Regions from separate parts of the Arthrobacter sp. AG1021 genome, predicted to be linked through region 1. Evidence: predicted binding sites of a transcription regulator. Region 1 holds the regulator's gene; each other region holds the start of a gene.
What was found. The regulator LexA, encoded in region 1, represses DNA repair genes until DNA is damaged. The targets are predictions, from matches to a motif close to TCGAACANNTGTTCGA.

Region 1 (7,344 bases):
TCCTGGACATCTTCGCGCAGCATGCGAAGTCCCGTGAAGGCAAGGCTCAGGTCGAACTGGCCCAGCTGGAATACCTGCTTCCGCGTCTGCGTGGCTGGGGCGAATCCATGTCCCGCCAGGCCGGCGGCCGGGTGGGCGCCGCGGGTGGCGGCATTGGTTCGCGTGGCCCGGGTGAAACCAAGATTGAAATGGATCGCCGCCGCATTCGCGACCGCATGGCAAAATTGCGCCGTGAGATCAAGGCGATGAAGCCGGCCCGAGAAGCCAAGCGCGCAAACCGCCGGCGCAACGAAGTTCCCGCGGTGGCTATTGCCGGCTATACCAATGCCGGGAAGTCCTCCCTGCTGAACCGACTGACCAATGCCGGGGTCTTGGTGGAGAACGCGCTGTTCGCCACCCTGGATCCCACCGTGCGGCAGGCGGCCACCGAGGACGGGCTGACCTACACGCTGGCGGATACGGTGGGTTTCGTGTCCAACCTGCCGACGCAGCTGGTGGAGGCTTTCCGCTCGACGCTGGAGGAAATTGCGGATTCCGACCTGATTCTTCACGTTGTTGATGCCTCGCATCCGGATCCGGAAGGCCAGATCCAGGCAGTGCGTACGGTGCTGGGCGAAGTCGATGCGCTGAACATTCCCGAGATCATCGTGCTGAACAAGGCTGATGTGGCTGACCCATTTGTTATTGAAAGGGTCCGAAACCGCGAATCCAATACCGTGGTTGTCTCGGCACACACCGGTGAGGGAATCGAGGAGCTTCTGGCGAAGGTCAGCTCCTCGATTCCGCGCCCGGGAGTGCAGATGGAAGTGCTGATCCCATATAACCGCGGGGATCTGATCGCGAAACTTCATCAGAGTGAGTCTGAAATCCTTGAAAGCGAGCATCTGGAGAACGGAACCAGATTGATCGTCAAGGTACGAGAATCGTTGGCAGCAGAGTTGGAGACTTTCAACCTTCATGGATAAGCAAGAGCAGGCCCTTGACCTGCTGGAAGCCGCAGTAACTTCCATGGGCGGCGCCATGCGCGCCGGCCAGCAGGAAATGGTCAAGCAAGTTGTATCGGCGCTGGAAGACGAAGAGCATCTGCTGGTGCAAGCAGGAACCGGTACGGGCAAGTCCATGGGCTACCTGATCCCGGCACTGGCACACGCCCAGACCAGCGCCAAACCGGTAATCGTATCGACTGCAACCTTGGCGTTGCAGTCGCAGATCGTCGGACGTGACGTACCTCGGCTCCTGGAGTCTCTCAAAGGCAAGCTTTCGCGACCCATGGACGTGGCCCTGCTCAAGGGCCGCTCCAACTACCTCTGCCAGTACAAGCTCGGCGGCGGATACCCGGAAGACGACGAAGGCACGTTGTTCTCCATGGATGAGCCCGCCGCGCCCAGGGGACAGACATTTTCCCCGCTGGCCAGCGAAGTCATGAAGCTTCGCGAATGGGCCGAGCGCACCGACACAGGGGACCGGGACGAACTGGTCCCCGGAGTCAGCGACAAGGCATGGAAACAGGTTTCGGTGTCCGCCATGGAGTGCCTTGGCTCCCAGAAATGCCCTATGGCCGATGAATGCTTCTCGGAGATGGCCCGCGCCCGGGCCGCCGAATCCGACGTGGTGATTACCAACCACGCCCTGCTGGCGGTCTCCGCCTTCGAAGGGCTGTCGGTGCTCCCGGACTTCGACGTCGCCATCATCGATGAGGCCCACGAGCTCCAGGACCGCGTCACCAGCTCGGTCTCAGGGGCACTGTCGGCTCGTATGGTGCTCACCGCAGCGGGCGGGGCCAAGCGCCATTGCGCCGTCAACGTTGACGAATTGGTCAAAGCCACCAACAGACTTGAAAAGGCCTTGACCGGCGTACCGACCGGGTTGTTGCAGACCGGCCTGCGCGAGGACATGGGAATCGCCCTGAACGACATCGTGGAACAGGCCCGGCTCATTCTCGCATTGACGAAGCCTGAAGCCAACGCGCCGGCCGATGGTGGTCGCCAGACCGCCAGGTCGCAAATGCAGGCCGTCATGGACGACGCCATCCGCATGCTCGAAGCCGAAGACCGCCGGGAGGTGCTCTACACGACCCGTCCGCGAGAATTTGTCGAAGGCCGCGGCTATGTCGAGGCGGATGACAACCAGCCGGCGACACTTAACGTGGCACCGCTGTCCGTGGCCGGAAAACTGCGCGAAGGACTCTTTGACGGTCGTACCGTCATCTTGACCAGCGCCACCTTGGCCATCGGCGCGCAATTCGACTCGGTGGCCGGTTCACTGGGGCTCATGGGTGCCGGTGCACCGTCATGGACAGGCATCGACGTCGGCAGCCCATTCGATTATCCGAAGCAGGGCATCTTGTATGTCGCCAAGCACCTGCCCAAACCCGGCAGGCAGCTTGCCGCCGAGACCCTGGACGAAATCGAGGATCTGATCAAGGCTTCGGGCGGCGGCGCGTTGGCGCTGTTCACCTCGAAGCGTTCTGCCGAAGAAGCGGCGGCGATCTTGCGCGAGCGCCTCGACGTCGAGATCCTCTGCCAGGGTGATGCGAGCATGAAGTCTCTGGTAGCGCAGTTTGCCGAGGAACGGGACACTTGTCTCTTCGGCACCATGACTCTCTGGCAGGGCGTAGACGTGCCTGGCGACTCCTGCCGTTTGGTTATTATCGACAAGATCCCGTTCCCGCGTCCGGACGATCCGATCTCCAAGGCCCGCACCGAAGACGTGCAGAAGCACGGCGGCAACGGTTTCATGCAGGTTTCGGCCACCCACGCCGCGATCCGTCTGGCCCAGGGCGCTGGCCGGTTGATTCGTTCCGTGTCGGACAAGGGCGTCGTGGCAATCCTCGACTCACGCATGGCTACCGCACGCTACGGCAGTTTCCTCAAGGCCTCGTTGCCGCCGATGTGGCCCACCGTGGACAAGAAGACCATCACCGGTGTCCTCAAGCGGATGGACCCGAACCGCTAGATCGGTATTGGTTCATTCCGCGGAAGCCGGCACGGCTGAGCCCGTGTCGAAGCAAAGAGCGCTGGGACGCAGTCATATTGAACTGCACCCCAGCGCTCTTCGATTTGTTGGATTAGAGCGAACGCATGACCGATACAACGCGTCCCATGACGGTCGCTGCATCACCGAGGATCGGCTCGTACCGAGAATTCTGCGGCAACAACCAGGTATGACCGTCGCGCTGCCGGAACGTCTTCACGGTAGCTTCTTCATCGAGCAATGCAGCCACGATGTCGCCGTTGTTCGCAGTTTGCTGGCGACGCACAACAACCCAGTCGCCGTCGCAGATCGCAGCATCAACCATCGAGTCTCCTGAGACTCGAAGCATGAACAGCTCTCCGTGGCCCACCAGCTGGCGCGGAAGCGCGAACACGTCCTCTACCGTCTGATCTGCAAGGATCGGTCCACCAGCGGCGATACGGCCAACCAGCGGCACCATAGTGGTGTCCGCGGAGGTGCTCAGCTCAATGATCTTCGCATCTTCCTTGCCGGCCTCTTCCGCTGGCTTGGGCGCCTCGGCCGCTGCGGCATCCTCGCTGAGCTGCAGCGGCAGCAGGATCTCCATGGCACGAGGTCGGCGTGGATCACGACGAAGGTAGCCGAGCTTTTCAAGCTGGCTCAACTGGTGCGTGACACTCGACAGGCTCTTGAGCCCCACGGTGTCGCCGATCTCGCGCATCGACGGCGGATAGCCGTTCTTTCCGATCGAGCGCTGGATGGTCTCGAGAATTTTCTTCTGGCGGATCGTCAGCGAACGTGCATTCGATCGGGGAGTGCGCTCTGAAGCTGACATGACCTTTAGCCTTCCCTAATCACCGGTCGTGAGCTGCGCGGATGCCTAACTGTCGGAAGCCAGTGATGTTATGTATTCGTTCCTCTTCTACTTCGAAATCTTAGTCGATGTGAGGGAGTCTTTCAAAGATTTGTTCGAAAGTGTCTGGACAATTTCCGCGAAGTTCTGTTAGAAAAGATATACGAGAATCGAACACATCTTCGAAAACAGTATTCGAAGACAGGTTCGCATCATGCCACTGTTGAGGAGAATAGTCATGGCAACCGCCGCACTTGACTCGAAACGCACCAAAGAACACATGAAGATCCGCATCAATCGTCGCGGCTGGGCCGTGCTGGTTGGGGTCCCGGTGTTCATTCTGACCATCGCCGCCGCATTCCTGATCACCATGTTCACTTCAAGTGCCCAGGCGGCGTCCAACTCGCCGCAAGGTGTTGAAACCGTGGCCGTGACCGTCATCCCGGGCGACTCGTTGTGGGATCTCGCCCGTGAATACGCCGTAGGCTACGACGTGAATGCGGCCATGGAGCATATCACGGAGATCAACGCACTGGACTCCAGCGAGATCCGCGTTGGCGACACCTTGGAGATCCCGGTGTTGGCCAACTAGCCGGTCAAACCCTCAAAATGGCGACAGGTATTGTTACCAAGGTTTGTCGCCAATTCTTGAACCGACGACTGCGCCATTAGACTTAATGACGTGAATGTCCGCAGTGAACTATTGAGTCAGCTGCCCTTGCGTGAGAATCTCCGCGGGCTGTCCCCTTACGGTGCGCCACAAATTGACGTACCAATTCAGCTGAATGTCAATGAGAACACCCATCCGCTTCCGCAGACCGTGATTGATGCAATCGCTCAAGAAGTCTCCAAGGCAGCGGCCACGCTGAATCGCTACCCGGATCGTGAATTCGTGGAATTGCGTGAACTCCTAGCCAAGTACCTGGGCCACGATCTGGATCGCGAGAACATTTGGGCCGCGAACGGTTCCAATGAGATCCTGCAGCAGATCCTGCAAGCCTTCGGTGGCCCCGGTCGAAGCGTCATGAGTTTCGGCCCCACTTATTCCATGTACCCGCTGCTGGCCAGCGGAACCGATACCGAATACATCGCCGGCCAACGCGCCGATGATTTCACTCTCTCGGCCGACTCTGCTGCCGCGCAGGTACGCGAGCACACACCGAATATCGTTTTCCTCTGCTCTCCGAACAACCCAACCGGCACGGCATTGGGACTGGATGTCATCGAGGCTGTCTACGAGGCAGCCTCCGAGACCAACGCTATGGTCATCGTCGACGAGGCCTACGCTGAATTTTCACTGGCCAATACCAAGTCGGCACTGAGCCTCCTCGGAGGTCGCCAGCGCTTGATTGTCAGCCGCACGATGTCCAAGGCCTTCGGCTTGGCTGGCGCCCGAGTGGGCTACTTGGCTGCGGCACCGGAAGTCACCGATGCGATTCGGCTTGTCCGCCTGCCCTACCACCTCTCTGCAGTGACCCAGGCGACCGCCATTGCCGCGCTGAAGAACGTTGACCTTCTGCTTGCACAGGTCGAAGAAATCAAGACCCAGCGCGACCGCATCGTGAGCACCTTGACCGAGCTGGGTTTGAAGCCTTCGGTTTCAGACTCGAACTTCGTCTTTTTCGGCGGCCTGGACGACCCCCACGCCATTTGGCAGGGGCTTCTCGACGCCGGAATCATCATCCGTGACAACGGAATCGCCGGCACCCTGCGAGTCACCGCGGGAACTGAGGCCGAAACCACCGCCTTCTTGGAGCGGCTGACCGAACTGCTCAGCGCACAGAAGTAGAAAAGACAAGCGAAGGAAGACATGTCTGCCGAATTGATTGGCGCACGTCGCGCCCGTATGGAACGAGTCACCAGCGAATCCTCGGTATTCGTTGAACTGGATCTCGATGGCTCAGGCGTCTCGGAGATCAGCACCACCGTGCCGTTCTTCGACCATATGCTCACTGCCCTGTCCAAGCACTCGCTGATCGACCTCACCGTGCGTGCAACCGGCGACACCCATATCGACGTACACCACACAGTGGAAGACACCGCGATCACCATCGGCGAGGTGCTGCGTGTTGCCCTGGGCAACAAGGCGGGTATCCGCCGCTTCGGCACTTCCTACGCACCGCTGGACGAAGCACTAGCCCGCTCCGTTGTAGATGTCTCCGGGCGCCCCTACCTGGTGCACGGCGGCGAGCCGGCCGGCCAGGAATACCATCTGATCGGTGGACACTTCACCGGTTCGATGACCCGTCACGTTTTCGAAGCGATCACGTTCCACGCGCAGATTTGTGCCCACATCGAGGTGCTCTCGGGCCGCGACCCGCACCACATCGTCGAAGCGCAGTTCAAGTCCTTCGCCCGTGCCTTGCGCGAAGCCGTCGAGCACGACGAACGCATGGGCGACAAGATTCCATCCACGAAGGGTGCCCTTTAAGTGGCAAAAAAGAAAGTTGTTGTCCTGGACTACGGTTCGGGCAACGTTCGCTCGGCAGTGCGTGCGCTTGAAGCCGCCGGAGCCGAGGTAGAGCTGACCGCAGACGCGGACAAGGTCCAAGCGGCTGACGGTCTGGTCGTTCCCGGCGTCGGCGCCTACGCATCGGTCATGGACCAGCTGACCAAGCTCGGTGCACTGCGCTGGATCGGTCGCCGTATCGCCGGCGGCAAGCCCGTGCTCGGAATCTGCGTTGGACATCAGGTCTTCTTCGACGAAGGCGTGGAACACGGCGTCAAGACGGCGGGTATTGGCGAGTGGCCAGGCACCGTAGAGCGGCTGCAGGCTGATGTCATCCCGCATATGGGCTGGAACACCGTTCGTCCGCCGGAAAACACCAAGCTCTTTGCAGGTATCGAAAACGAGCGCTTCTACTTCGTGCATTCATATGGAGTGCAGAAGTGGGAATTCGACGTCACCCAGCCGGCAATGACTCCGCCGCAGGTTACCTGGTCCACCCACGGAACCCCATTCATCGCAGCCGTTGAAAACGGTGCCTTGTCGGCAGTGCAATTCCACCCGGAGAAGTCTGGCGAAGCTGGCAAGAAGCTGCTGAGCAACTGGCTGGAGACTCTCTAGAATGTGGTCGATCGTACTCCTCGGGGTCGGCGCATTTCTTGCCGGCGGAGCAATCTCCTTGAAGAACCAGAAAGCGCACCTGTCGTGGATCATTGCCGCGTGGGGCCTGGCAGCTGGTTGTGTCATCGCAGCATGGGTCTTGACCCTCTAGTTTCAAACTTTCGAAGAAGGACAACATGAGTGAGCAACCAATTCTCGAACTGCTTCCCGCAGTAGATATCGCCGGCGGACAGGCGGTTCGCCTGGTTCAGGGTGAAGCCGGATCCGAAACTGGATACGGCGACCCTCTGGAAGCGGCGCTGGCCTGGCAGAACGACGGTGCAGAATGGCTGCACCTGGTCGACCTCGACGCCGCCTTCGGTCGCGGCAGCAACATCGAGATCGTCCAGCGAATCGCCCAGGAGCTGTCCATCAAGGTTGAGCTCTCCGGCGGAATCCGTGATGACGCGTCACTAGATCGCGCACTGGAATT
Region 2 (7,344 bases), on a different contig from region 1:
AGCGTTGTCTTCGGGGTTGTCGAGCTTGAGGGCAAGAAGAAGTACAAGGCCAGCCGCGACATCACGGTGAAGAACACCAGCAAGAAGACCCAGACCTACGCGGTGAAGTATGTACCTGCCACCGAGATTCCGGGTGCCACCTACAGCCTCGACCGCCGTTCGGTGACTGTCGCCCCGGGCAAGAGCACCAAGGTCAAGGTCACCTTGCAGGTTGATCCGAAGCGTTGGGCCAAGACCATGGATCCAACCATGGACGCCCAGCAGTCGGGCCTCGACCGCGCGTGGCTGGCAGACGCCACCGGACGCGTAGAGCTGACCAGCAAGTCCGCGCCAACCCTGCGCGTGCCTGTCCAGGCTGCTCCGAAGCTAGTCGCCGACATGTCGGCCAAGGTCAAGAAGGTCAAGAACGGCAAGCACGATTCGGCTCTGGAACTTTCGCTCAAGGGTGATGACGTCATCGCGGGCCAGGGCCCAAGCCAAGTCTTCTCCCTGATGGGAGCCTTTGAACTGGGCGCTAGCAGCAAGCGCGGCCCGTCCTCGCTGGACGCCATTCCAGGCGCACGGTCGATGGACCTGCAGCACGTCGGTGCCTCGACCACAGCTCCGCGCACCGGTGTTGCCGACGGTCTGCTGAATATCGGTATTTCGACCTACGCCAACTGGGCTCACCTGGCCGGCGGAACCGAGCTTGATGTCGAGATCGACACCAACAACGATGGCGAGGCCGACTTTGTCAGCTTCACCACCGCGATCGACGAGATCGATCTCGATCTGGTGGCAACCTTCGATTTGAAGACCCTCCAGCAGGTCGACCTGCAGCCGGTCAACGGCGTACTGGGCGATGTGGACACCAACAGCTTCGACACCAACACGGCAATCCTCCCGGTGTCGCTGGCTGCTCTGGGCCTGACCGAGAAGTCGTCGGACATCTCCTACCGCGTGGCGAGCTACTCCTGGTACAACACCAACGAGGAGGGTTCGATGGTTCCGATTGACGAGACCGGATGGGTCAAGTTCAATGTGACCGCTCCGAAGGTCGACTTCGGCGCAACCGGAACCTTGTTCACCGACCTGGACGACACCCGCCTGCCAGTCTCGGTTGCCCGCAACGCCAAGGATGCCAAGGCGCTGCTGCTGCACCTGCACAATGAGTCGGGCGAACGTGCCCAGGTGCTCAAAATCCGCTAGGACCGCAGGCTCCCAGCCAGCGTCCCAGCAATAGACCGGCCCGGACGGCTTCTTCGCGAGTAAGAAGTCGTCCGGGCCGCCGCCTGTTAAAAACGATTCCCCCGAGGTGCAGTCTGGCTATCTTCCTTCCAGCTTCTCCTCCAGCACCATCACCGCCGCCTCGCGGACCTGGGCAGCGAACTGCTTGTCCGATTTGGCTTCACGAGCCAGCGCCGCGGCCATCGTGACGGCGTCCGAAGTATTCACGCACAGCGGCACGGTGCCGCCGGCCGCAACGAATTTCACCGCACGCTGCCCCACCGAAACGCTCGACACCTGTTCCGCCTCGCACAGGTCATCGGAGATGACCAGTCCGTCGTATCCCAGCTTGTCGCGCAGCAACCCGGTGATCACCTTGGACGAAAATGGCGCGTCGTTCTTCCCATCGATCTGCGTGTAGCGGGCGTTGGAAACCATCACCCAGGACAGGTCCTGCGCAATCGCTTCCTTGAAGGGCTCAAGATCCTGGGACCCGGCGCCAACCGATGTGTCAGTGACGGAGCTTGAGGTGTCGGTATTCGCGGTGACTCGCCCCAGCCCCGGGAAGTGCTTGACCACCGGCTGGACACCTTCGGCCGCCAGCGCCTGGTTGATCGTCAGCACGTCCGCGGCGGCATCCGCGGCGTTGTTCGCATACTCGCGGCCGAAGTAGCCGATCGGGTCGTTGGCCGTGCCGATGCTGGAAGGAACCACATCGGCCACTGGCGCCAGGTTCACGTTGATGCCTGCCTCGGCCAGTTCGCCGCCAACGGCGGACATCCTTGATTTCAGCGTGGCCTGGGACCAGGCACCCTGTGTCAACGCAGTGGGCAGTTCGGTGAACCCGGGGCCCTGCAGGACCCGGACGAAGCCGCCTTCCTGGTCGGTGGCCACCCATACCGGCAGCTTGCCCGGGACATTCCGGTCCAGGGCGCCGGTGATTTTCCGGACCTGCGCCGCAGTTTGGGAGACCGAGAGCTGCGAGCGTCCGCGCAGGAAGACATTCGAGATACCCTGCTCCTCCAGCGCGGCGATCTGCGCTGCGCCGGCGCCGGTGGCTGGAACACCGGCCATCACCAGGCTGGCCGCCTGGTCATCCAGAGTCATCTCATCAACCAGCGCCTCGGCCTGCTCCCGCACGCCGGATCCGCCAGCGGGCGTCGAAGACTCGGTGCCCTGGCTGGATGGCGCTGAGCTCTGCTCCGGGCCTTCGGTCGGAGTGGAGGACGGCTGCGGGCTTGCGGACGCTGAGCTGCCCACCCCCGGTGCAGACGTTGCGGACGCGCTGGGGGTGGGGTTCTGGTTGCCGGGCTGGGCGGCGCTGCAGCCGCCCAGCACCAGGACGGAAAGCATACCCAGCGAAACAAGCCGGCGCGTACAAGGTGTCATGGGAACATTCTTCCATTCGATCCTGCGAGGAAACTTGGCTTGGCGGGCCGGGAATCTCAGGCCTTCACCAGGGGCAGCTCGTCCCACTCGGTGGTGTAGCGCTGGGAGATGTGCTCGCGCTTCATCGACCATGCCGGAGCCTGCGCGATCCCCGCGCGTCCAAGGCCAATGGCCTTGGCCCCGAATCGCGCCGAGATGTCCTGCACCACGCCCGAGACGTTCACCGGTTCGTGCTCCGGATCATTCCCGCCCTGGCCGAAGAGGTCCAGCTGCGCTTCACCCGGGGAGTCGCTCAGCCCGGAGAGGATGACTCCGCCGCGCACATAGTCCACGCCGGTGTGCATCAGCCCGTTCATGGCGGCCACGGCCAGACGCGTCAGCAGGATCGGGTCGCGGGTGGGCTTGGGCAACCGCACCTGGGTGCTGGGGAAGGAGGCCTCCCCCTGGGCGAAGCGGCTGGTCCCGGCCATCACCGTCAGCAGCGACGCATAGCGGCCTTCCTTGGCCAGGCGCGCGGCGGCCTTCTGCGCGTAGATGGACATGACTTCTTCCATGGCTTCGCGCGTGCGCACCGGGGAGGAGAAGGATCGGGTGAACATGACCTGCCCCTTGTCGCTGCGCTCCTCGACCGGGCCGATGCATCGTTGCCCGTTGAGCTCGAACACCGTGCGTTGCAGGACCACCGAGAATTTTCGCCGGATCAGCATCGGATCGGCTGCTTCGAGGTCCGCAATGGATTCGATGCCCATGCCGGCCAGCTTGGCGCCGGTCTTGCGCCCGACGCCCCAGACATCCGTGGCTGGCACCAGCGACTTGATCCGTGCGAGCACGTCCGGGTCCATGAGGTCCTGCACGCACACCCCGCCGAGGTTCGCATTGTGCTTGGCGACGTGGTTGGCGAACTTGGCCAGCGTCTTGGTCGAGGACACCCCGACACACACCGGGACCCCGATCAGGCGGTCGATGGACGAACGGATCTGCGCGGCCGTGGTACGCACCTGTTCCAGGCCGCCCTCCAGTCCGACGAATGATTCGTCGATGGAGTACACCTCATGCCAGGTGCCGAAGCGGCCGAGCAGTTCCATGACCCGCGCCGAGATGTCGCCGTAGAGTTCGTAGTTGCTTGAGCGCACGGCGAGGTTGTGGGTTTGCATGTAGCGCTGCACCTTGAAGAACGGCTCGCCGGTCCCGATGCCCAGGTCCTTGGCCTCCTGGGAGCGGGCCACCACGCAGCCGTCGTTATTGGAGAGCACCACAACCGGCCGGTTCATCAGCGAGCGGTCGAAAACACGCTCGCAGGAGACGTAGAAGTTGTTGACGTCGACGAGCGCGACGTGGTCACCGGACATGGTGCAGGCACCTCGTGACCACTCCGAAGACGCTCACGTCGTCCCCCTCGGCGAGCACCACCGGCAGCGTGGACTCGTCGCACAGCAGCCCGACCCGCTGTCCGTCGATCTGCCAGCGGCGCACCAGCAGCTGGCCGTTGAGCGTCAGGACCACCACGGAGTTGTGGCGCACCTGCATCGAGCGGTCCACGATGATCTCGTCGCCGTCGTAGATTCCGGCGGACTGCATGGATCCTCCGCCCACGCGCATGATGAAGGTGGATACCCGGTCCTTGACCAGCAGGCGGTTCAGGTCGAATCCGCCGTCGAAATAGTCGCGGGCGGGGGAAGGAAAGCCCATCGCGGAGACCGCTTGCACGGGCCCCTGGCTGGCGCCTTCCGGCACGTACGGCTGCGCATCTGCCACCGCTTTCTCACCTGCTTCGATCCATCCCACGGAGAATTTATTCGCATAAACTTTCGAACAATTGGAATTGTACCCTGTTTGATCGACACCGTGCCGACGACTATTTGTGAAGCCCGAAATGGCCAGGGCACACGGCTGCACCTACGCTGGGAGAGCGCGGCATCCGCAGCCCGCACCGTTCCAGCCAAGGAGTACCGTGAAAATTCTGCTGATCAGCTGCGGCGACGTGGCCACCGAAGCCGGGCTGCGCTTCGCCGCCCTCGGCCACGAGGTGACCGGATGGCGCCGGAACAGCTCCAAGCTGCCCGCGCCGCTGCACGGCCAGGACGTCGATTTGCAGGGCGACGAGCCCTGGCCGCGGATCGACCCGGAAACCCGGATCGCGGTGCTCACCCCGGTGCCTGCCAGCCGCGACGTGCCGGGCTACGAGCGGGCCTACCTGCAGGTGGCCGGCAAGCTGGTCGGCGCACTCAAGGAGCAGGCGCCGCAGCTTGAGCGCATCATCTATGTTTCCTCCTCGGCGGTCTCCGGCGGAGACCACGGAGACTGGGTGGACGAGTCAACCCCTTCGGAACCCAACCGCGAAACCTCGGTGGTGCTGGCCCGCACCGAGCAGGCACTGCTCGATTCGGGACTGCCGGTGACGGTGCTGCGCGCATCGGGCATCTACGGCCCGGGACGCAACCACCTGATCACCCAGGTGCGCAACGGCACCGCACGGCTGCCTTTCGGATCCCACTGGACCAACCGCATCCACCGCGACGACCTGGCCCGGGCCATCGTCCATGTGGCGGAACTGGGCGACCTCGCCGAGCAGCTGTATCTGGTGACCGACAACGAACCGGCGCAGCTGGAGGACATCTTCACCTTCCTGGCCGGCGAGCTGGACCTGCCGATTCCCCCTGCGGCCACCGAACCCGCCGCCCGGCGCGCCGCGGACCGCAGGATCGATAACTCCAAGCTGCTGTCCACCGGCTTCACGCTGGCATTCCCCGGGTACCGCGAAGGCTACCGCTCGGTGCTGGCCGGGGAATCATCGCGCCACCCCTGAGCAGCGGTTAAACGTAAACGAACCGGCTTGCACGACCTGAATGGGTGCGTGCAGGCCGGTTCGCCTTTTCACGTTCCGGGTGTGGACCGAAACGGGCTAGAAACCCTTGCGCAGCGGGTTGAAATGGCGGGAAATGGCCGGTGCGGCCTGGCCGGTGATCTGGGCGGCAAGGATCTTGCCGGTCAGCGGGCCGAGGGCGACGCCCCACATGCCGTGCCCGCCGCCGACCGAGACGCGCGAGGAGGAGGTCTGGCCAACCAGCGGCAGGCCGTCAGCGGTGCACGGGCGTCCGCCGACCCATTCTTCCTTGCGGTTCTCCCAGTTGATTCCCTTGTAGACCGGGGTGGCCGCGGCCACGATGGCCTCGATGCGCTTCGGTTCCAGCTTGTGGTTGACGTCGCGGAACTCCATGGTGCCGGCCACGCGGAAGCGGTCGCCGAGGGGGGTGCAGGCCACGCGCTGGGACGGGAAGTAGATCGGGTGGGTCGGCATGCTCTCCGGTTCCACGGTGAACGAGTAGCCACGGCCTGCCTGGACAACCACCTTGACGCCGAACTTGGCCGCCAGGTCGGTCATCCATGCGCCGGTTGCCAGCACCACGTGGTCGGCGGTGATGGCGCGGCCCTCGGAACCGATCACGGTGACCGATCCGCCGTTGTCGCGCACGTCGGTGACGTTGAAGGCGCCGATGATGTCGCCGCCACGGGCGACCACAGACTCGGCGAGCGATTCCATGAACTTCGGCGGGTTCAGGTAGCGCTGGCCCTTGATGGCGATGCCGGCGGCAACGTTGTCCGACAGGGTCGGCTCGATGCTGCGCAGCTGGTCCCCGGAAAGCAGGTCGAAGTCGACATGGCCACCGGTCTTGTGGATCATCTCGAACTCATGCAGCAGCGCGTCGCGGTCCTTCATGGAAACGAAGCCGGTCAGGAACGGGTCTGCAGGCTTGGTCAGCTCGCGGGCGCCCGGTCCCGCGGAGGTGTCTTCGGCGATTTCGTCGAATGCGTCCAGGCCGGTGTGGCCCACCTCGGAGAAGATGCGCATGGCTTCTTCCCACTTCTTCGGGGTCGAGTGCCAGGCGAAGCCGAGCAGGAAGCGCAGCAGCTTCCCATCGGCCTTCAGCGGAATGTAGAGCGGCGAAGCTGGATCCAGCATCATCTTCAGGCCGTTGGAGAACACCGACGGTTCGGCGATCGGCAGGGTCAGCGCCGGGGTCAGCCAGCCGGCATTGCCCCACGACGAGCCGGAGGCCACGCCGCCGCGGTCCACGACGGTCACCTTGACGCCGGCTTCCTGCAGGTACCAAGCGGTCGACAGGCCAACGAAACCTGCGCCGACAACTACAACATGATCAGGAACAGCTGCACCCATGATCCACACTCCTAAGTTTTCAGAGCCCCTCCACACGGGGCCGTCGCAACTCACTTTTGCGTGAAACAGGGCGAAAATCAACGAGTCCTGAGGATTCGACGGTGAGCGAGGACACACCAACCTGTGATCTGCGTTTTATACGGAGATCAAACTCAAGCGCCGTATTTATTTCGGCCAATCACGCTTCGACGGATAGAAAGCCTCCGGAGCACCACTGATTCGCACAGTTGTGGGTCGAGGATTTCGCTGCCTGCGTAGACTGGAGTGGAATCATCTTTCCTGCCTAGCTAAGGAAAATCAGCAAACTTATGGCATCACGCAAACCAGCCAAGAAAAAGCAGTCGCAGGGCCATCCAGCCCGCCGTGAAGGCGCAAGCTCGGTTCCCTTTGAATCCGAGGTCCGACAGGATCTGCAGCCTTTCAAGTCCCAGCTCTTCCGCCATTTCCAGGAAGAGGGCCGTCCTGCCAGCGAAACCCGTGCGGCGCTGGAAGGGCTGACCACGCTGCTGACCGTGCACGCCCAGCTGCGCAAGTCCGTGGACGTGAAGACGCTTGACCCTGAAGTTCTCGGC
Region 3 (7,344 bases), on a different contig from region 1:
GGTGTGAAGGCCGGGGTCATCTTCATTCCGGGGGCGGCGTTCAGCCCTTCGGGAGAGGCCAGCAACAAGCTGCGGCTGGCGTTCTGCTCGGTGGACGAGGAAACCATCGCCGAGGGCGTGCGCCGTCTCTCGCTGCTGCTCGAGCAGGCCATCGCCTCCAAGGGAAGCTAGCCGCCAGCCCTTCTCAGAAAACCCACAGTGCCTCCTGTGATGGGCCATGATCCGTGCGTCTACGGTAGTGAACACGGCAATCAATCCCATGTCACCTGCTTCAAGGAGCGCGCTATGAATCCCCCACCACGCTGGTTCGGACACCGACAGTTGCCCCGGCCCGAAGAAGATCTTGAGGACCAGGGTCTGTCCTTCGACGTCGGCACCCTGATCGAGCGGCGCAAGGTCCTGGCCGGGATGGGAGTGGGCACGCTCGCGTTCGCCCTGGCGGCCTGTTCCCCCACCGGCACCCAGGGTTCCCCTTCCCCGTCCACCGCCGCAGAGATCCCTGACGAGACCGCCGGCCCGTACCCGGGCGACGGGTCCAATGGGCCCGATGTGCTGGAGCAAAGCGGAATCGTCCGCAGCGACATCCGCTCCAGCTTTGGCACCAGCACCACCACGGCTGAGGGCATCCCGATGACCCTTGAACTGAAGATCGTGGACATGGCCAACAACAACCAGCCCTTCGAGGGTGTGGCCGTGTACGTGTGGCACTGCGACCGGTCCGGGGAATACTCCATGTACTCCAGCGGTCTGGAAAATGAGAACTACCTGCGCGGGGTCCAGGTGGCCGATGCCGAGGGTCTGGTGCGCTACACCAGCATCTTCCCTGCATGTTATGCCGGGCGCTGGCCGCACATCCACTTCGAGGTGTACCCGGATACCGGGTCGATTACCGACCACACCACGGCGATCGCCACCTCGCAGGTCGCCTTGCCGCAGGAAACCTGTACCGCGGTGTACGCCACCACCGGCTACGAGCAGTCGGTGAAGAACCTGCAGGGCGTGAGTCTGGACTCGGACAATGTCTTCGGCGATGATTCGGGGGCCACCCAGCTGGCGACCGTCACCGGAGATATAAGCGCCGGCTACACCGTGCGCCTCACGGTCAATGTGGATACGAACACCGAGGCTACCGGCGGAGGAGCCCCGGGAGGCGGCGGTGCTCCAGGCGGCGCAGGGGCCCCAGGCGGCGGAGGGGCCCCAGGAGGCATGCCTACCGGGCGTCCTCCTGCACTGCCCGATGGGCAGCAACCTGGCACCGCCCCGACTGCTTCAGCGCCGGCCGGCTCGTAGCGGCCAAGGGCCGCAATGGCTCGGGCGCAGGGCCCTGTCGGACTCCGGGTTGGGCAGGCGATCGCCCGGACCTAGCTGCGGTTGGGGATGGTGCGCGAACGCCCGCGCATATGGATCAGGTGAGTGGTGTTGCCGTCCTGGTTGTCGCGGGTGACCTCGATGTCGAACAGCCCGATGCGCCCGGCATGGCCCACCAGCTTGGCGGTGGCGGTGATGGTATCCCCGGAGAATCCCGGATTCATGAAGTTCACGTCCACCCCGGAGGCCACGGTGATGGTGCTTGCATCGCTGTGGGGGTCGTTGCAGACCAGGGCGAAGGCGGTATCCGCGAAGGCGACGATCATGCCACCCTGCGCGATGCCGTAGCCGTTGAGCATGTCATCGCGCAGCCGCATCTTGATCACCACGTCGCCGTAGTCAGCGCGCAGCACCTCGGCGCCCAGCCACTGGGCGGACTTGTCGTTGGCGAATGCCGGGTGCTCGTGCGGCGCCACGGCCGCCTTACCTGTGCTCATGCAGGACAGCCTACGCCGTCGCGGCGCAACCGGGCGGCTTGTCAGGCCAGCCGTCCCCCGAAGTCGTCGGCGATGTCCTGCGCGGCCCGGCGCAGGCGCGGCACCAGCTGCTCGGTGATGCTCTGCAGGTCCGCGCGCCCGCGCTGCACCGAAATGTTCAGCGCGCCCAGCAGCTGGTCTCCCCGGTACACCGGCACGGCCAGCCCGCGCAGGCCCTCGTCCAGTTCCTGGTTCACCAGCGACCAGCCCTGCTCCTTCACCCGGGCCAGCTCCGCGCGCAGCTGCTCCAGGTTCGCCACGGTGTGCTCGGTGTAGCGCTGCAGGTCGATCTGCGTCAGGAACTCCTTCTGCTCTGCGTCGCCCAGCTCGGCGATCAGCACACGGCCCATGGAGGTGACCCAGGCAGGAAGCCGGTTGCCGATGGACACGTTCATCGAATACAGCCGCGGCGAGGACACCCGCTCGATGTACAGGATGTCCTGGCCTTCCAAGACGCACAGTGCGGCACTTTCCTCCAGCTCGCGGGCCAGGCTTTCCAGGTGCAAGGTGGCGGCCTTGGGCAGCGTCAGCCCGGAAAGGTAGGAGGCTCCCAGGTCCAGCACGCGCGGGGTCAGGCGGAAGTTCGCCCCGTTGGCTTCCAGGTAGCCCAGGTCGGTGAGGGTCAGCAGGAAGCGGCGGGCGGAGGCGCGGGTCTGTTCGGTGGCGGCGGCGACCTGGCTGACGGTCATCTCCGGGTTTCCGCCGTTGAAGGCGAGCAGGACGGCCAGGGTCTTCTCCGTGGATTTAACAAAGTAGTCCGGCCGCTGCGTCACAGTCGATTCTCCCCGTGGCTAGTGTCTGCTCCAGCGGTTGCGCTCGAATTGCGCGGCCAGCCGGATCGGGGCATTGGGCGCCCCGTACCCATCGTAACCATCGCGGCGCTCAACTACTTCAAAGAACATGTTTCCAATGGTCTCGGTGTAGAAATGCAGGAACTCCCCGTGCTCGTCCCGGTCGTACAGCAGGTTCAGCTCCTGCAAAGTCTGGAGCAGCTGCGGCTCCAGGTCGAAGCGCGCGGCGAGGTCCTCGTAGTAGTTGGCCGGGATGTGCAGGAATTCCATGCCGTCGGCCACCGCGTTGCGGGCCAGGGTGATGATGTCCCCAGTGCGCACCGCGATGTGCTCGGGGTACTCGTGGTTCCTGTCGATGGCCTCTTCCAGCCCGTGCGGAACGATGTTCAGCGCCAACCTGACCGCATTGTCCCCGGTGGCGAGCACCTGCGAGCGGACCAGCCCCATGGGGCTGGGAACCTCGGTGCCGGGCAGCGCCTGGAGGTTCAGCACGCTGGTGTAGAACAGCACGGATTCGTCGAATGACTGCCAAGGCTGGGCGAGGTTCAGGTGGTCGATGCACTGGATCAGCGCGGGGTGCCCCGCCGCGGCTCCGGACTCGTGGACCCCGAATTCGGCTTCCCAGCCCCCGGCGTCCCCGGTGGCTCCGAAGAAGACCTCGGTGTTGTCCGGGGCGTTGAAGCCGGGCAGGTCCGCCTCGTTGCGCAGGTGCTGGCGCGGGACCGGGCGGGCCAGCAGCTGCACGGCGCGCTCGCCGGCCGCGGCGGGGTCCGGGACCTGCACCCCGAAGCCTGACACCGCGGCGGTGACCCCGCGGCTGCGCTGCGAGTTGATGATGATCCGCGCCCCGCCGGCGCTGAACAGCTGCACCGGCTTGCGCCGGTGCTGGCCGCGGAATTCGAAGCCCAGCTGGGCCAGCAGCCGGGCCACCGGTTCGGGGTCCTCGGTGCGGATTTCGGTGAAGTCGAAACCGTTGGCCTTCTGCCCGCCGGGCAGCGCCTGCAGTGCAAGAGCGGAGCCGATGCCCTGCGCATCGAGCAGCGCGGCGGTTTGGGACTGCAACAGGTTCAGCGAGCGCAGCCCGTCCACCGCGGTGCGCTCGACATTCGACTGGCGGAAGACGTCGTTGAAGATTTCCAGCGAAATGATGCCGGCATAGCCCGAGCGGGCGATGGCGCCGAGGAACTCCTCCAGCTTGAATCCGCCCTGCCCCGGGAACACCCGGTAGTGCCGCGACCAGGACAGGATGTCCATGGACAGCACCGGGGCGTCGGCCAGCTGCACGAAGAAGATCTTCTCCCCCGGGATCTGCGCGATCGCCTCGGGGTCGTCCCCGCGCGAGAGGATGTGGAAGCTGTCCAGGCAGATGCCCACGTTCTCGCGGTCCACCCGGCGGGCGATCTCCCAGGAGTGCTGGTAGGTGTTCACGTATGTGCCCCAGGCCAGCGCCTCGTAGGCGATGCGGATCCCGTATCCGGCGGCCAGGTCCGCGAGCTGGCGGATCTGGGAGACGAACAGCTCGTCGTCGTTGATCGTGGCGGTGCCGACATTTGAGCACAGTAGCATCACGTCCATGCCCAGGCGCGCCATGAGCTTGAACTTCGCCTCCGCCCGGTGCAGATTCGCCTGCAGCAGCTGCGGCTCGACGCCTTCGAAGTCGCGGAAGGGCTGGAACAGGTCCAAGGTGAGCCCCAGTCGCGCGGCCAGCGCCCGGACCTCCTCCGGGGACATCGGGCTGACCAGAAGGTCCTGCTCGAAGATCTCGATGCCGTCGAATCCGGCCTTGGCGCAGGCGAGCATCTTCTCTTCCAGCGTGCCCGAGAGGCACACGGTGGCAATGGAGGTGCGCATTACAGGCCCGCCTCCAGCATCTCCAGCAGGTGTGCGCGCATGCGCGCGGCATCGGGCTTGATGCCGGTGAAGATCTCGAAGGCGTCCACGGCCTGGCCCACCGCCATGTGCCCGCCGTCAAGCACCCGGCAGCCGCGGTCGCGGGCTGCGAGGATCAGTTCGGTGTCGACCGGGCGGTAGATGCAGTCGGCTACCCAGTGGCGGGATTCGAGCCCGGCCAAATCCAGCGGCAGGCCCGGGTGGTGGTGCATGCCGATCGGGGTGGCGTTCAGCAGCCCGTCCGCCGCAGGCAGCAGCTCGGGAACCTGGTCAGGGGACGCCGCGGTGACCGTGGCTTCAGGGAAAAGCCGGTTCAATTCCGCGGCCCGCTGCCCAGCGCGCTGCGCGTCCGGGTCCACCAGGAACAGCTGCTCGGTTCCGGACGCCAGCAGCGCGTAGGCCACGGCGGATCCGGCGCCGCCGGCTCCCAGCTGCAGGACCTGTTGCTGGTTGGCTCCGGGCAGCCCTTCGGCGAAGCCGCGGCCGAATCCTGAGGCGTCGGTGTTGTAGCCGTGGAACTTCCCGTCGCGGATGACCACCGTATTCACCGCGCCGATGTCCCGCGCGTTCTGGGAGATCTCATCAAGGTGCTCCAGGACCAGCTGCTTGCACGGATGGGTGATGTTGAAGGCATTGAATCCGAGCTGCTCACCGGCCTTTAATAGAGCACCCACATCGCTGCCCGGGCGCTCCAGCACGGTGAGGTCGATGGGACGGTACAGGTAGCGCAGGCCCTGCGCATCAGCCTCCCGCTCGTGCATCCCGGGAGTCAGCGACGGCATCACCCCGTCGCCGATCAAGCCCACCAAATAGGATTCGGTAGTTGTACTCATCGCAGGTCCTCGCATTCAGTCATCGATGCAACAGGTATTGCTTCGTATGTGATTTGCATCTACTCTAAACCAATGAACACATTCCGAACAAGTGGTCGCATAGCGAACATTTGAAGGAATGAGGCCAGAACATCGCCACCATCTAGGGAGTAACCCGATGACCACGACACCGAAGCCGTCGGCATCTGAAGACGACGGAGCCGGGCAGCGCACGCCGGTCAAGGCCGCGCTGGCCAGCTTCATGGGCAGCGCCGTCGAATACTACGACTTCTTCATCTTCGGCTCCGCCGCAGCCCTGATCTTCCCGCACATCTTCTTCCCCGACGCCGACACCAACGCCGCGGTCATGTCCTTGGCGACCTTCGGCTTCGCCTACATCGCCCGCCCCATCGGCGCGATCATCCTGGGCCACTTCGGCGACCGGATCGGGCGCCAGAAGGTCTTGATGTTCACCCTGGTGCTCATGGGAGCCTCGACCTTCGCCATCGGCTGCCTGCCCACCTTCGACCAGGTCGGCTGGCTGGCCCCGATCCTGCTGGTGGTCGCCCGCCTGATGCAGGGCCTGTCCGCCGCCGGCGAGCAGGCCGGAGCCTCCTCCATGTCCCTGGAGCACGCCCCGGATCACCGGCGCAGCTTCTTCACCTCCTGGACCCTGACCGGCACCCAGGGCGGCCAGATCCTGGCGGCCTTGATCTTCATTCCGGTAGTGGCACTGCCGGACGAGATCAAGTTCGGCATCGGCTGGCGCATCCCGTTTTGGCTGTCCGCCGTGGTTGTTGTGGTCACCTTCTTCATCCGCCGCTCGCTGCATGAGACCCCTGAATTCGAGAAGGCCAAGAAGAACAACGAGATCGCCAAGCTGCCGCTGGCGGTGCTGCTGCGCTTCCATTGGAAGGACGTGCTGCGCGTGGTGCTGTGCGCGTTCATCGCCGCGGTGTCCACCGTGTATGGAACCCTGGCCATCTCCTACGGCAAGACCATTGGCAACATGGACGAGTCCATCACCCTGTGGCTGGTCGTGGCAGGCAATATCGGAGCGCTGCTCACCCAGCCGCTCTTCGGCATGCTGGCCGACAAGATCGGCCGCAAACCGGTCTTCATCTACGGCGCGCTGGCTTCCGCCGCGGTCATGCCCTTCTACCTGCGATCCATGGAAACCAGCAACACGCTGCTGCAGTTCGGGCTCTCGCTGCTGGTCTTCTCCTGCGCCTACGCGGCGGCCAACGCCGTGTGGCCGAGCTTCTACGCGGAGATGTTCTCCTCCCAGGTGCGCTTCTCCGGCCTGGCCATCGGCACCCAGCTGGGCTTCCTGATGGCTGGCTTCGCCCCGTCCATCGTCGCCGCCCTGGGCGGACTGCAGCCCGGCGGCTGGGTGCAGATCAGCCTGTTCACCGCGGCCATCGCCCTGATCGCCTCGATCTCCGCGCTGACCGCCCGCGAAACCTACCGCGTGCCGACCAGCCAGCTGGGGCACCACGTAGCAAAGGCATAAATACGGCCGAGAAACGACAGCGGGCAGGCGCCGGGAAGTCCATTCCCGGCACCTGCCCGCTGTTTGCCGCGGCGGGTTCAATGGCTATTGCGCCGTCCAGCCTCCGTCGATGGCGTAGCTGGCTCCGGTGGCCATCGCAGCACTGTCCCCCGCAAGCCAACCGGCCAGCGAAGCGACTTCCTCCGGCTCGATGAGCCGCTTGACCGCCATCTCGGTCAGCATGATCTTTTCCATCACTTCGGATTCGTCGATGCCGTGGGCCCTCGCCTGGTCGGCGATCTGCGCTTCGACCAGCGGGGTGCGCACATATCCGGGATTGATGCAGTTGCTCGTCACCCCGCGCTCCGCTCCTTCCAGCGCGGTCGCCTTCGACAGGCCCTCCAGTCCGTGCTTGGCCGACACGTAGGCGCTCTTGAACGCGCTGGCGCGCAGGCCATGGGCGGAGGAGATGTTGATGATGCGCCCGAACCCCCGCTCATACATCCCCGGCAGCG
Region 4 (7,344 bases), on a different contig from region 1:
AAATCGATGACCCAGAAAACCCGACGCGTCGCAGTTGTCACTGGAGCCAGCCGCGGGGCGGGCAAGGGGATCGCGCTGGCGCTGGGCGAAGCCGGGACCAAGGTCTACGTCACCGGGCGCACCACCACCGAAGGCGAGGCTCCGCTGCCGGGAACCGTTTTCGCCACCGCCGGGGAAATCACCGCCCGCGGCGGGATCGGCGTGCCGGTGGTGCTCGACCACACCGACGACACCCAGGTGAAGGCGCTCTTCGAACGCATCGCCGCCGAAGACGGGGCCATCGACATCCTGGTCAACAACGCCTACGCGGTCCCGGCGGAGCTGACGCTTTCCGGAGCGTTCTGGGAGAAGTCCTTGGACCTGCTTGAGGTGTTCAACGTCGGACTGCGCTCCAGCTACGTCGCCAGCTACTACGCCGCGCCGCTGCTGATCGCCGGCGGCGGGCTGGTGGTGAACACCTCCTCCTTCGGCGGAACCTGCTACATGCACGGACCGGCCTACGGGGCCGGCAAAGCGGCCGTGGACAAGATGGCCAGCGACATGGCCGTGGACTTCAAGCCGCACGGCGTTGCCGTCATCTCCCTGTGGATGGGGATGCTGAAGACCGAGCGCACCCTGGCCGAGCTGGCGAAGAGCCCCGAGCAGTACGGGGACCTGGAAGCCACCGCCGAATCCCCGGAATTCCCCGGCCGGGTCATCGACGCACTGCACCGCGACCCGCAATTGATGCAGCGCAGCGGCCAGGTGCTGATCGCCGCGGAAGTGGCCGCGGAACTGGGGGTGCAGGACGTGAACGGTGCGCAGCCGGTCTCCCACCGCCCCATGCTTGGAAACCCGCCGGTGTTTTCCGACGCAGTCATCGGCTAATTCGCCAACGGACTATCCGCTCGACACGACTTTTTCAGGAGAACAATCCATGGATTTGGAACAACGCCTTGCCGCGCTGGAAGCGATCGAAGAGATCAAGGCGCTCAAGCACCGCTACTGGCGCGCCTGTGACGGGAAAGACCCGCAGGGATTCCGCGACTGCTTCATCAAACGCGGCGCGATCATCGACTACGGCCCCATGGGCGCCTTCGACGACGTGGAGCCGATGGCCGAGATCTTTACCCAGGTGGCGCTGGCGAAGGTCGACGGGAAGCACGTGATCTTCGACATGCACCACGGCATGCACCCGGACATCACGCTGATTAGCCCCACCACCGCCCGGGGACGCTGGACGCTGCGCTTCCGCCAGATCAACCTGGCCGAACGCACCGAGTACCTGAAGACCGGCGAATACGACGACGAATACGTGCTGGTGGACGGCCAGTGGAAGATGTCCGCCTGCCGCTTCACCGACACCTGGTCGATGACCCGCGCGCTTGATGAGAGCGCGCAGATCACCGAGGGCGAGTTCCTGGAGGTTCCGGCACCCTAGCGGCGCCCGTCGAAGGCCCGGAGGCCGAGCGGATCATCCGCTCGGGCTCCGGGCCTTTGCCGTGCCTTCCGCAGCATCGCCACAAGCGGTGAACTGATCAAAAAAATTGTTCACGAAACCGGGCCCGCGCCAAACTGTCGGCCGGGCTGACTAGTGTAGCTACCGATCGAACACATGTTCGAATAGAATGAATTTGTTGAGTAAGGAGCGCACACGTGGGCATGTTCACCGAGCCGATTGAGGTCACCCGCGCAGCGAACGGAATACCGCTGCGCGTTACCTGGCGAGGGAAAGACTACCGCCTGGTGGCTGAACCCGAACGTTGGTTCGAACGCCGCAAGTGGTGGGAGGAGAACATGAGAATCCCGCGTGGACTAGGGGCGGGAGTGGCCGATTATGAGATGTGGCGACTGCAACTGGCCGACTCCTCGGGCCGTTCGGAGCCGTTCAGCATCGATGTCAGCTTCGATGCGCAGAGCACCCGCTGGCGCCTGGTCCGCCTGCACGAGCAGCATGCCCGCAGCGCCTGAGGCGCCACTCGAATACATGTTCGAGGCGATGGCATGAGCTTCACGCACCTGAATGTCGCTTCCTCCTACAGCGCCCACTACGGGGTCTCCACCCCGCCCCAGCTGGCGGCCGCCGCGCACGCCATGGGCGCCGAAGCGCTGGCCCTCACCGACCGCGACGGGCTCTACGGGGCGGTCAAGCACGTAGCCGCCTGCATGGAACACGGGCTACAACCCTTGCTGGGCGTGAACCTGGCACTGCTCGACACCCCGGGCCATGCAGCTGGCCGGGTCATCCTGCTGGCCCGCGGGCACAGCAACGGAGCAGGCTACGCGGCCCTATGCCGCAGCATCAGCCAAGCCCACCAGGCGCCCCGCGGCATTCCCGGGTTGACCCGGCGCCAGCTCGCCCACCGGGTGGCCTCCGGAAACCTCATGCTGCTGGTCGGCGGGGAATCCGACGTGGCCCGGGCGCTGGCCCGCGGGCAGTACGCCAAGGCCCGCGCACTGCTGGCCGACTGGAAAAAGCTGGCAGGCCCCATGCTGCGCGTGGAAATCACCACCCATCTGTCCACCCCCGGATCCCGCTACAACCTCGGGGAAGCCGGCAGGATGCTGCGCTACGCCGAGGAACTGGGCCTAAAGGCGGTGCTGAGCAACGCCGTGCGCTACGCCGACCCCGACGGCGCGGTCACCGCCGACCTGCTGGACTCCGCCCGCACCCTGAACAGCCTGAGTGAAATGGACTCCTGCCAGCCCAACGGGCAGGGCTGGCTCAAGTCCCCGCAGGAGATGCGCCAGCTGGCCTCCGAAATCGCCCGCGCCACCGAACGCGGCTGGATGCGCAAGCTGCTGCGGGAAACCGAGGCAGTCGCCAGCTTCGCCGCCCTGAACCCCGCCGGCGACCTGGGCTGGAAAAAACCTGTCATCCCCGAAGCCTCGGTGCTGGGCCTGCACCGCCCGGCCATGCAGGAGCTGACCGAACGCGTCTACGCCGCCGTGCCCCGGCTGCTGCCCAACGAGACGAAGCACACCGTCGAGCAGCGGCTGTCCCTGGAGCTCGGGGTCATCAACCGGCTGGACTTCGCCGGCTACTTCCTCACCGTCGCCGAAACCGTCAAGCTCATCACCGGGCTGGGGGTGCGCGTGGCGGCCCGCGGCTCCGGCGCCTCCTCGCTGGTCAACTACCTGCTGGGCATCAGCCAGGTCAACCCGCTGGCCCACGACCTGGTCTTCGAACGCTTCCTCTCCGACACCCGCACCACCCTGCCGGACATCGACATCGACGTGGAATCAGCCCGCCGCCACGAGATCTACCGCAAGATCTTCGCCAGCTTCGGCGAAGAACGCGTGAGCCTGATGAGCATGCAGAACGCCTACCGGGCCCGCGGAGCGGTCCGCGATGCCGGAGCCGCCCTGGGCCTGGAGGACGGACAGGTGGACGGCATCGCCAAGCAGCTGTGGCGCTTTTCCGCCTCCTCCTTCCGCGAAGCGCTCGCCGAGAAGCCGGAGCTGGGCGAACTGGCCGAACGCCTCACCGAGGACTCCCAGCTGGACATCCTGATCGACGCCACCGAACGCCTGGACCGGCTGCCGCGGCACATCTCCATGCACCCGTGCGGCGTCATCCTCTCCGACGCCTCGCTGCTGGACCGCACCCCGGTCCAGCCCTCGGGCATCGCCCTGCCGATGAGCCAGTTCGACAAGCACGACATGGACCTCATGGGGCTGATCAAGCTCGACGTGCTCGGGGTGCGCATGCAGTCGGCCATCGCCTACACCCTTCAGGAGATCGCGCGCCTGCACCCCGATGCGGCCGCGGTCGCCCGCGCCGGGGGACACGCCACCACCAGCTATATCGACCCGGCCGGGCATATCGACCTGGCCCGGGTCCCGCTGGATGACGCCCCCACCTTCGAACTGATCCGCTCCACCCACACCCTGGGCTGCTTCCAGATCGAATCCCCGGGCCAGCGCGAGCTGATCGGCAAGCTCGCCCCCGCCGAATTCAACGACCTGATCATTGATATCTCGCTGTTCCGCCCCGGCCCCATGCAGTCCAACATGGTCAAGCCCTACCTGGAGCACCGCCACGGCTTCGCCCCCGAACAGTACCTGCACCAGGAACTCAAGCCCGCGCTGGCCGAAACCCACGGGGTAGTGGTCTTCCACGAACAGGTGCTGCGCATCCTGGACACCATGACCGGCTGCGGTCTGGGCATGGCGGATGTCTACCGCCGCCACCTGGGCAACCCCGCCCAGGAACCGGCGGTCGAAAAATACTTCCGCGCCAGCGCCGCCGCCAAGGGCTACACCCCGGAAACCATCGACAAGGTCTGGACGGTGCTGGCGGGCTTCGGCTCCTTCGGCTTCTGCAAGGCCCACGGGGCCGCCTTCGCCGTACCCACCTACCACTCGGCCTGGCTCAAGGCCCACCACCCCGAAGCCTTCCTCGCCGGCATCTGGGAGCACGACCCGGGCATGTACCCCAAGCGGCTGCTGGTCTCCGAGGCCCGGCGCATGGGCATCCCCATCCTGCCGCTGGACATCAACCGCTCCACCGGGCACTACCGAGTCGAACGAATCTTCGAATACGCTCCTGCCGCGGCCCCCGCCGTGCCCCGCGCGCCCGGAACCCTGCGCCCCGGACGCTATGGTGTCCGCCTGGCCTTCCGCGACATCCACCAGATGAGCGAACGCGAGGTCGAACGCCTGGTCGCCGGGCAGCCCTACGAGCACCTGGCCGACGTGCGCGACCGCGCCGGCCTGTCCCGGCGCACCTACCAGAACCTCGCGGCCCTGGGTGTCTTCGACTCCCTACTCACCGGCACCAGCCGGGCGGACACCATCGCCCACACCCAATCCATGGCCCGCACCAGCCTGCCGGCCAAATACCGGCCCGGCCCCGGGCAGCTCACCCTCGACCTCGGGCAGATCGAACACATCACCAACACCGGGGCGCAGCTGGAACCGGCCGAGATCATCCGCACCGAACTGGACCTCATGCACCTGGACGCCAGCGGACACCTCATCACCTCCTACCGGCAATGCCTGGCCCACCTGCCGATCACCCAGGCCATCGAGCTGCTGCACCTGCGCAACGGCACCGAGGTGCTGGTCGCCGGGGTCCGCGTGGCCACCCAGACCCCGCCCATGCGCGGAGGCAAACGCGTCGTGTTCATCTCCGTGGACGACGGCACCGGCTGCATCGACGCCACCTTCTTCGACGACACCCAGCAACGCACCGGACCGCTGCTGTTCTCCACCCGCATGCTGCTCATCCACGGCATCACCCGGCGCACCGGACCCCGCGGCATCTCGCTGCAGGCGCTGAACGCCTGGGACCTGCACCAGCCCGAAACCCTGCCCGCCGCCGGATACCTGGACTCCGCAGCCCGCCCGCGCCCCAGCTGCCGGCCCAAGCTCGGACAGAGCCCCACCGAAACCGTCGGAGAACTCGCCCGCCGCATGAACGCCGAAGGCCTGGACCAGCGCGGAGCGCAAAACATGTAGGGGGAGCCTCGAATACGGGGGATCAGCGCGTCAGGCTCCGCGTACCATGCCGGGCAACAGCGCGAGCGCAACCGGTTCCCGGCCAAGTCCCGGGGCGCCGACATAGAACGCGCGCATCCCGACCGCTTGCGGACCCTGGATGTCCGAATCCCAGTTATCTCCCACGAACACCGCATCCTGCGCGGGAATCCCGTGCGCGTCCAACACCAACTCGAAGATCTGCCGGTGCGGTTTGCGCCATCCCAGCTCTATGGAGGTGAAGACCCGGTCGAAGTACGCGTCCAACTGCAGCTCGCGCAGCAACCGTGGCACCAACGCCGCATCATGGGTATTGCTCACCACGCTCAGCACATGATCTGCGCAGAGATCCTGCAAGCACGTCCGGACATCAGCGGCGGGGGCAACCTGAGCGCTCCATACGGCAAGATACTCCCGCACCAGACGGACAAGCTCATTCTCGGCTACGGGAGGAGAACCCAGCAGCTCCCAATAGCGCCGGGCGATCTGAAGCATCGAACACTCACGCCCGGAGCGGTACGCCGCCGAATCCAGCTCATCCCATGCGCGAGTCCACAACGTATCGGCCTCTGCCTGGCCCACCCGAACCGAAGCCCTGAGCGCAAATTCCAGCGGCGCGTTGAACGCGCTCGGCAGGACCGACGGGTCATAACGCACCAAGGTGCCAAAGAAATCAAAATAAACGTGCGGGGGCATAGGTTCATCTTCCCCCGCGCTGGGAAGAACCAGGTAAACGTGAACCCGCTACACCGAGGACACGTGGCCGTCCGCATCAATGACAAATGACGGATTGTGCACAAAATCCCAGCGGAACCCGTCCGGATCGGCAACGCAGGCGCTCATCCCGCCCCACGGCTGCACGGTAGGAGCCGTAATGGACTGGGCCCCGGCGTCGAGCGCTCGCCGGTAGAGCTGTTCAACTTCCGCATCGGTGTGCACATTGTGCCCCAGCGAAACAGGGGGAGCCTTCTCGCCGTGCCCGATGTCGCCATACTCGTTGGGCATCTGCGTAATGTCCCACAAGGCCAGCATCAAGGAATGCCCGGCGCGGACAAAGGCAATCTCCGGATGGGCTGGCTGCACCAGCTCGAAACCCAGTCCCTCGGTATAGAACCTGGTTGAAACACCGACATCACGCACGCCGAGGGTGATCGCGCTGATGGTCGGCGGGGCCGACTTGTTCATATGACCAGCCTAGGGGGCGTTGACCTCGAATGATAGGTCTAAAATCAGCATGAACGAAACCATTGGCTTCACCGCACTACTTAAGGCTCAAGATTTGTTCGTCCGGCGCGAGCCGTCGCATCCCGGACCCCAGCATGCCCGAAACAGCTGCACGATGAGTACACGCTGTTCACCACTGCGGTGGATGGCAGTTTCCGATACGCGTTGTTCCTAACGAATCAGCAACACTCCAACACGGCCGTGCTGGATCAGAGGCGCCGGACGAGGCGCGGAGTGAGGAATGAATCCGCAACGCAAAAGACACTGGACTGCACAATTTCCCGTACCAGCAGTGGGCGAAGAATCCGTGGTGGATCTGGGGCACTTTTCTTGCCGGTTGGGTCACTGCGTGGCCGCAATTTACTTGGCCTTCATGGGCGTCAAGCGGCGCGGCGGGAGCCTATGAAGCTGCGGGCTGGCTGTTTGCGATCGCTGCGAAGACCGTGAAGCATGCCCGGGCGGATGATGGCTCTGAACGAAAAATTAGGAGTTTCTGAACTGCAATATCGGATGGCTCGCACTCGGAATTTTAGTGGCCCCAAAGCTCCGAATGTTCAAGCCTTGGCAGAGCCAGATCACCGTTGCGAACGTGAACCCGGCGGGTTGGAGCCCCTGCCAGCCCGCTTGGAGATTGAAAGACCCAAGCATAAGGTATCACTG

Region 2: a site for LexA is predicted at 4,392-4,407, ahead of umuD (translesion error-prone DNA polymerase V autoproteolytic subunit). Genes of this name have one in related genera too.
Region 3: a site for LexA is predicted at 5,442-5,457, ahead of DFO58_RS11720 (shikimate dehydrogenase). Genes of this name have one in related genera too.
Region 4: a site for LexA is predicted at 1,587-1,602, ahead of DFO58_RS04460 (DUF6504 family protein). Genes of this name have one in related genera too.

Annotation. Positions count from the first base shown of each region.
Region 1 is NZ_RBLB01000007.1:33,346-40,689, reverse strand. It holds gene hflX (GTPase HflX) at 1-965, shown strand, start outside; gene DFO58_RS05660 (ATP-dependent DNA helicase) at 958-2,955, shown strand; gene lexA (transcriptional repressor LexA) at 3,068-3,787, opposite strand; gene DFO58_RS05650 (LysM peptidoglycan-binding domain-containing protein) at 4,044-4,397, shown strand; gene DFO58_RS05645 (histidinol-phosphate transaminase) at 4,488-5,594, shown strand; gene hisB (imidazoleglycerol-phosphate dehydratase HisB) at 5,616-6,236, shown strand; gene hisH (imidazole glycerol phosphate synthase subunit HisH) at 6,237-6,872, shown strand; gene DFO58_RS18405 (hypothetical protein) at 6,874-7,023, shown strand; gene priA (bifunctional 1-(5-phosphoribosyl)-5-((5-phosphoribosylamino)methylideneamino)imidazole-4-carboxamide isomerase/phosphoribosylanthranilate isomerase PriA) at 7,049-7,344, shown strand, end outside.
Region 2 is NZ_RBLB01000010.1:141,259-148,602, forward strand. It holds gene DFO58_RS14225 (S8 family serine peptidase) at 1-1,188, shown strand, start outside; gene DFO58_RS14230 (glycoside hydrolase family 3 N-terminal domain-containing protein) at 1,306-2,595, opposite strand; gene DFO58_RS14235 (Y-family DNA polymerase) at 2,652-3,944, opposite strand; gene umuD (translesion error-prone DNA polymerase V autoproteolytic subunit) at 3,934-4,380, opposite strand; gene DFO58_RS14245 (NAD-dependent epimerase/dehydratase family protein) at 4,547-5,401, shown strand; gene DFO58_RS14250 (FAD-dependent oxidoreductase) at 5,498-6,772, opposite strand; gene DFO58_RS14255 (hypothetical protein) at 7,081-7,344, shown strand, end outside.
Region 3 is NZ_RBLB01000009.1:111,611-118,954, forward strand. It holds gene DFO58_RS11695 (PLP-dependent aminotransferase family protein) at 1-171, shown strand, start outside; gene DFO58_RS11700 (intradiol ring-cleavage dioxygenase) at 286-1,290, shown strand; gene DFO58_RS11705 (hotdog fold thioesterase) at 1,362-1,805, opposite strand; gene DFO58_RS11710 (IclR family transcriptional regulator C-terminal domain-containing protein) at 1,847-2,617, opposite strand; gene DFO58_RS11715 (sugar phosphate isomerase/epimerase and 4-hydroxyphenylpyruvate domain-containing protein) at 2,636-4,486, opposite strand; gene DFO58_RS11720 (shikimate dehydrogenase) at 4,486-5,358, opposite strand; gene DFO58_RS11725 (MFS transporter) at 5,516-6,850, shown strand; gene DFO58_RS11730 (3-hydroxybutyrate dehydrogenase) at 6,935-7,344, opposite strand, start outside.
Region 4 is NZ_RBLB01000006.1:898,389-905,732, forward strand. It holds gene DFO58_RS04450 (SDR family NAD(P)-dependent oxidoreductase) at 7-867, shown strand; gene DFO58_RS04455 (nuclear transport factor 2 family protein) at 917-1,420, shown strand; gene DFO58_RS04460 (DUF6504 family protein) at 1,642-1,950, shown strand; gene dnaE (DNA polymerase III subunit alpha) at 1,984-5,442, shown strand; gene DFO58_RS04470 (HAD family hydrolase) at 5,473-6,156, opposite strand; gene DFO58_RS04475 (VOC family protein) at 6,205-6,645, opposite strand.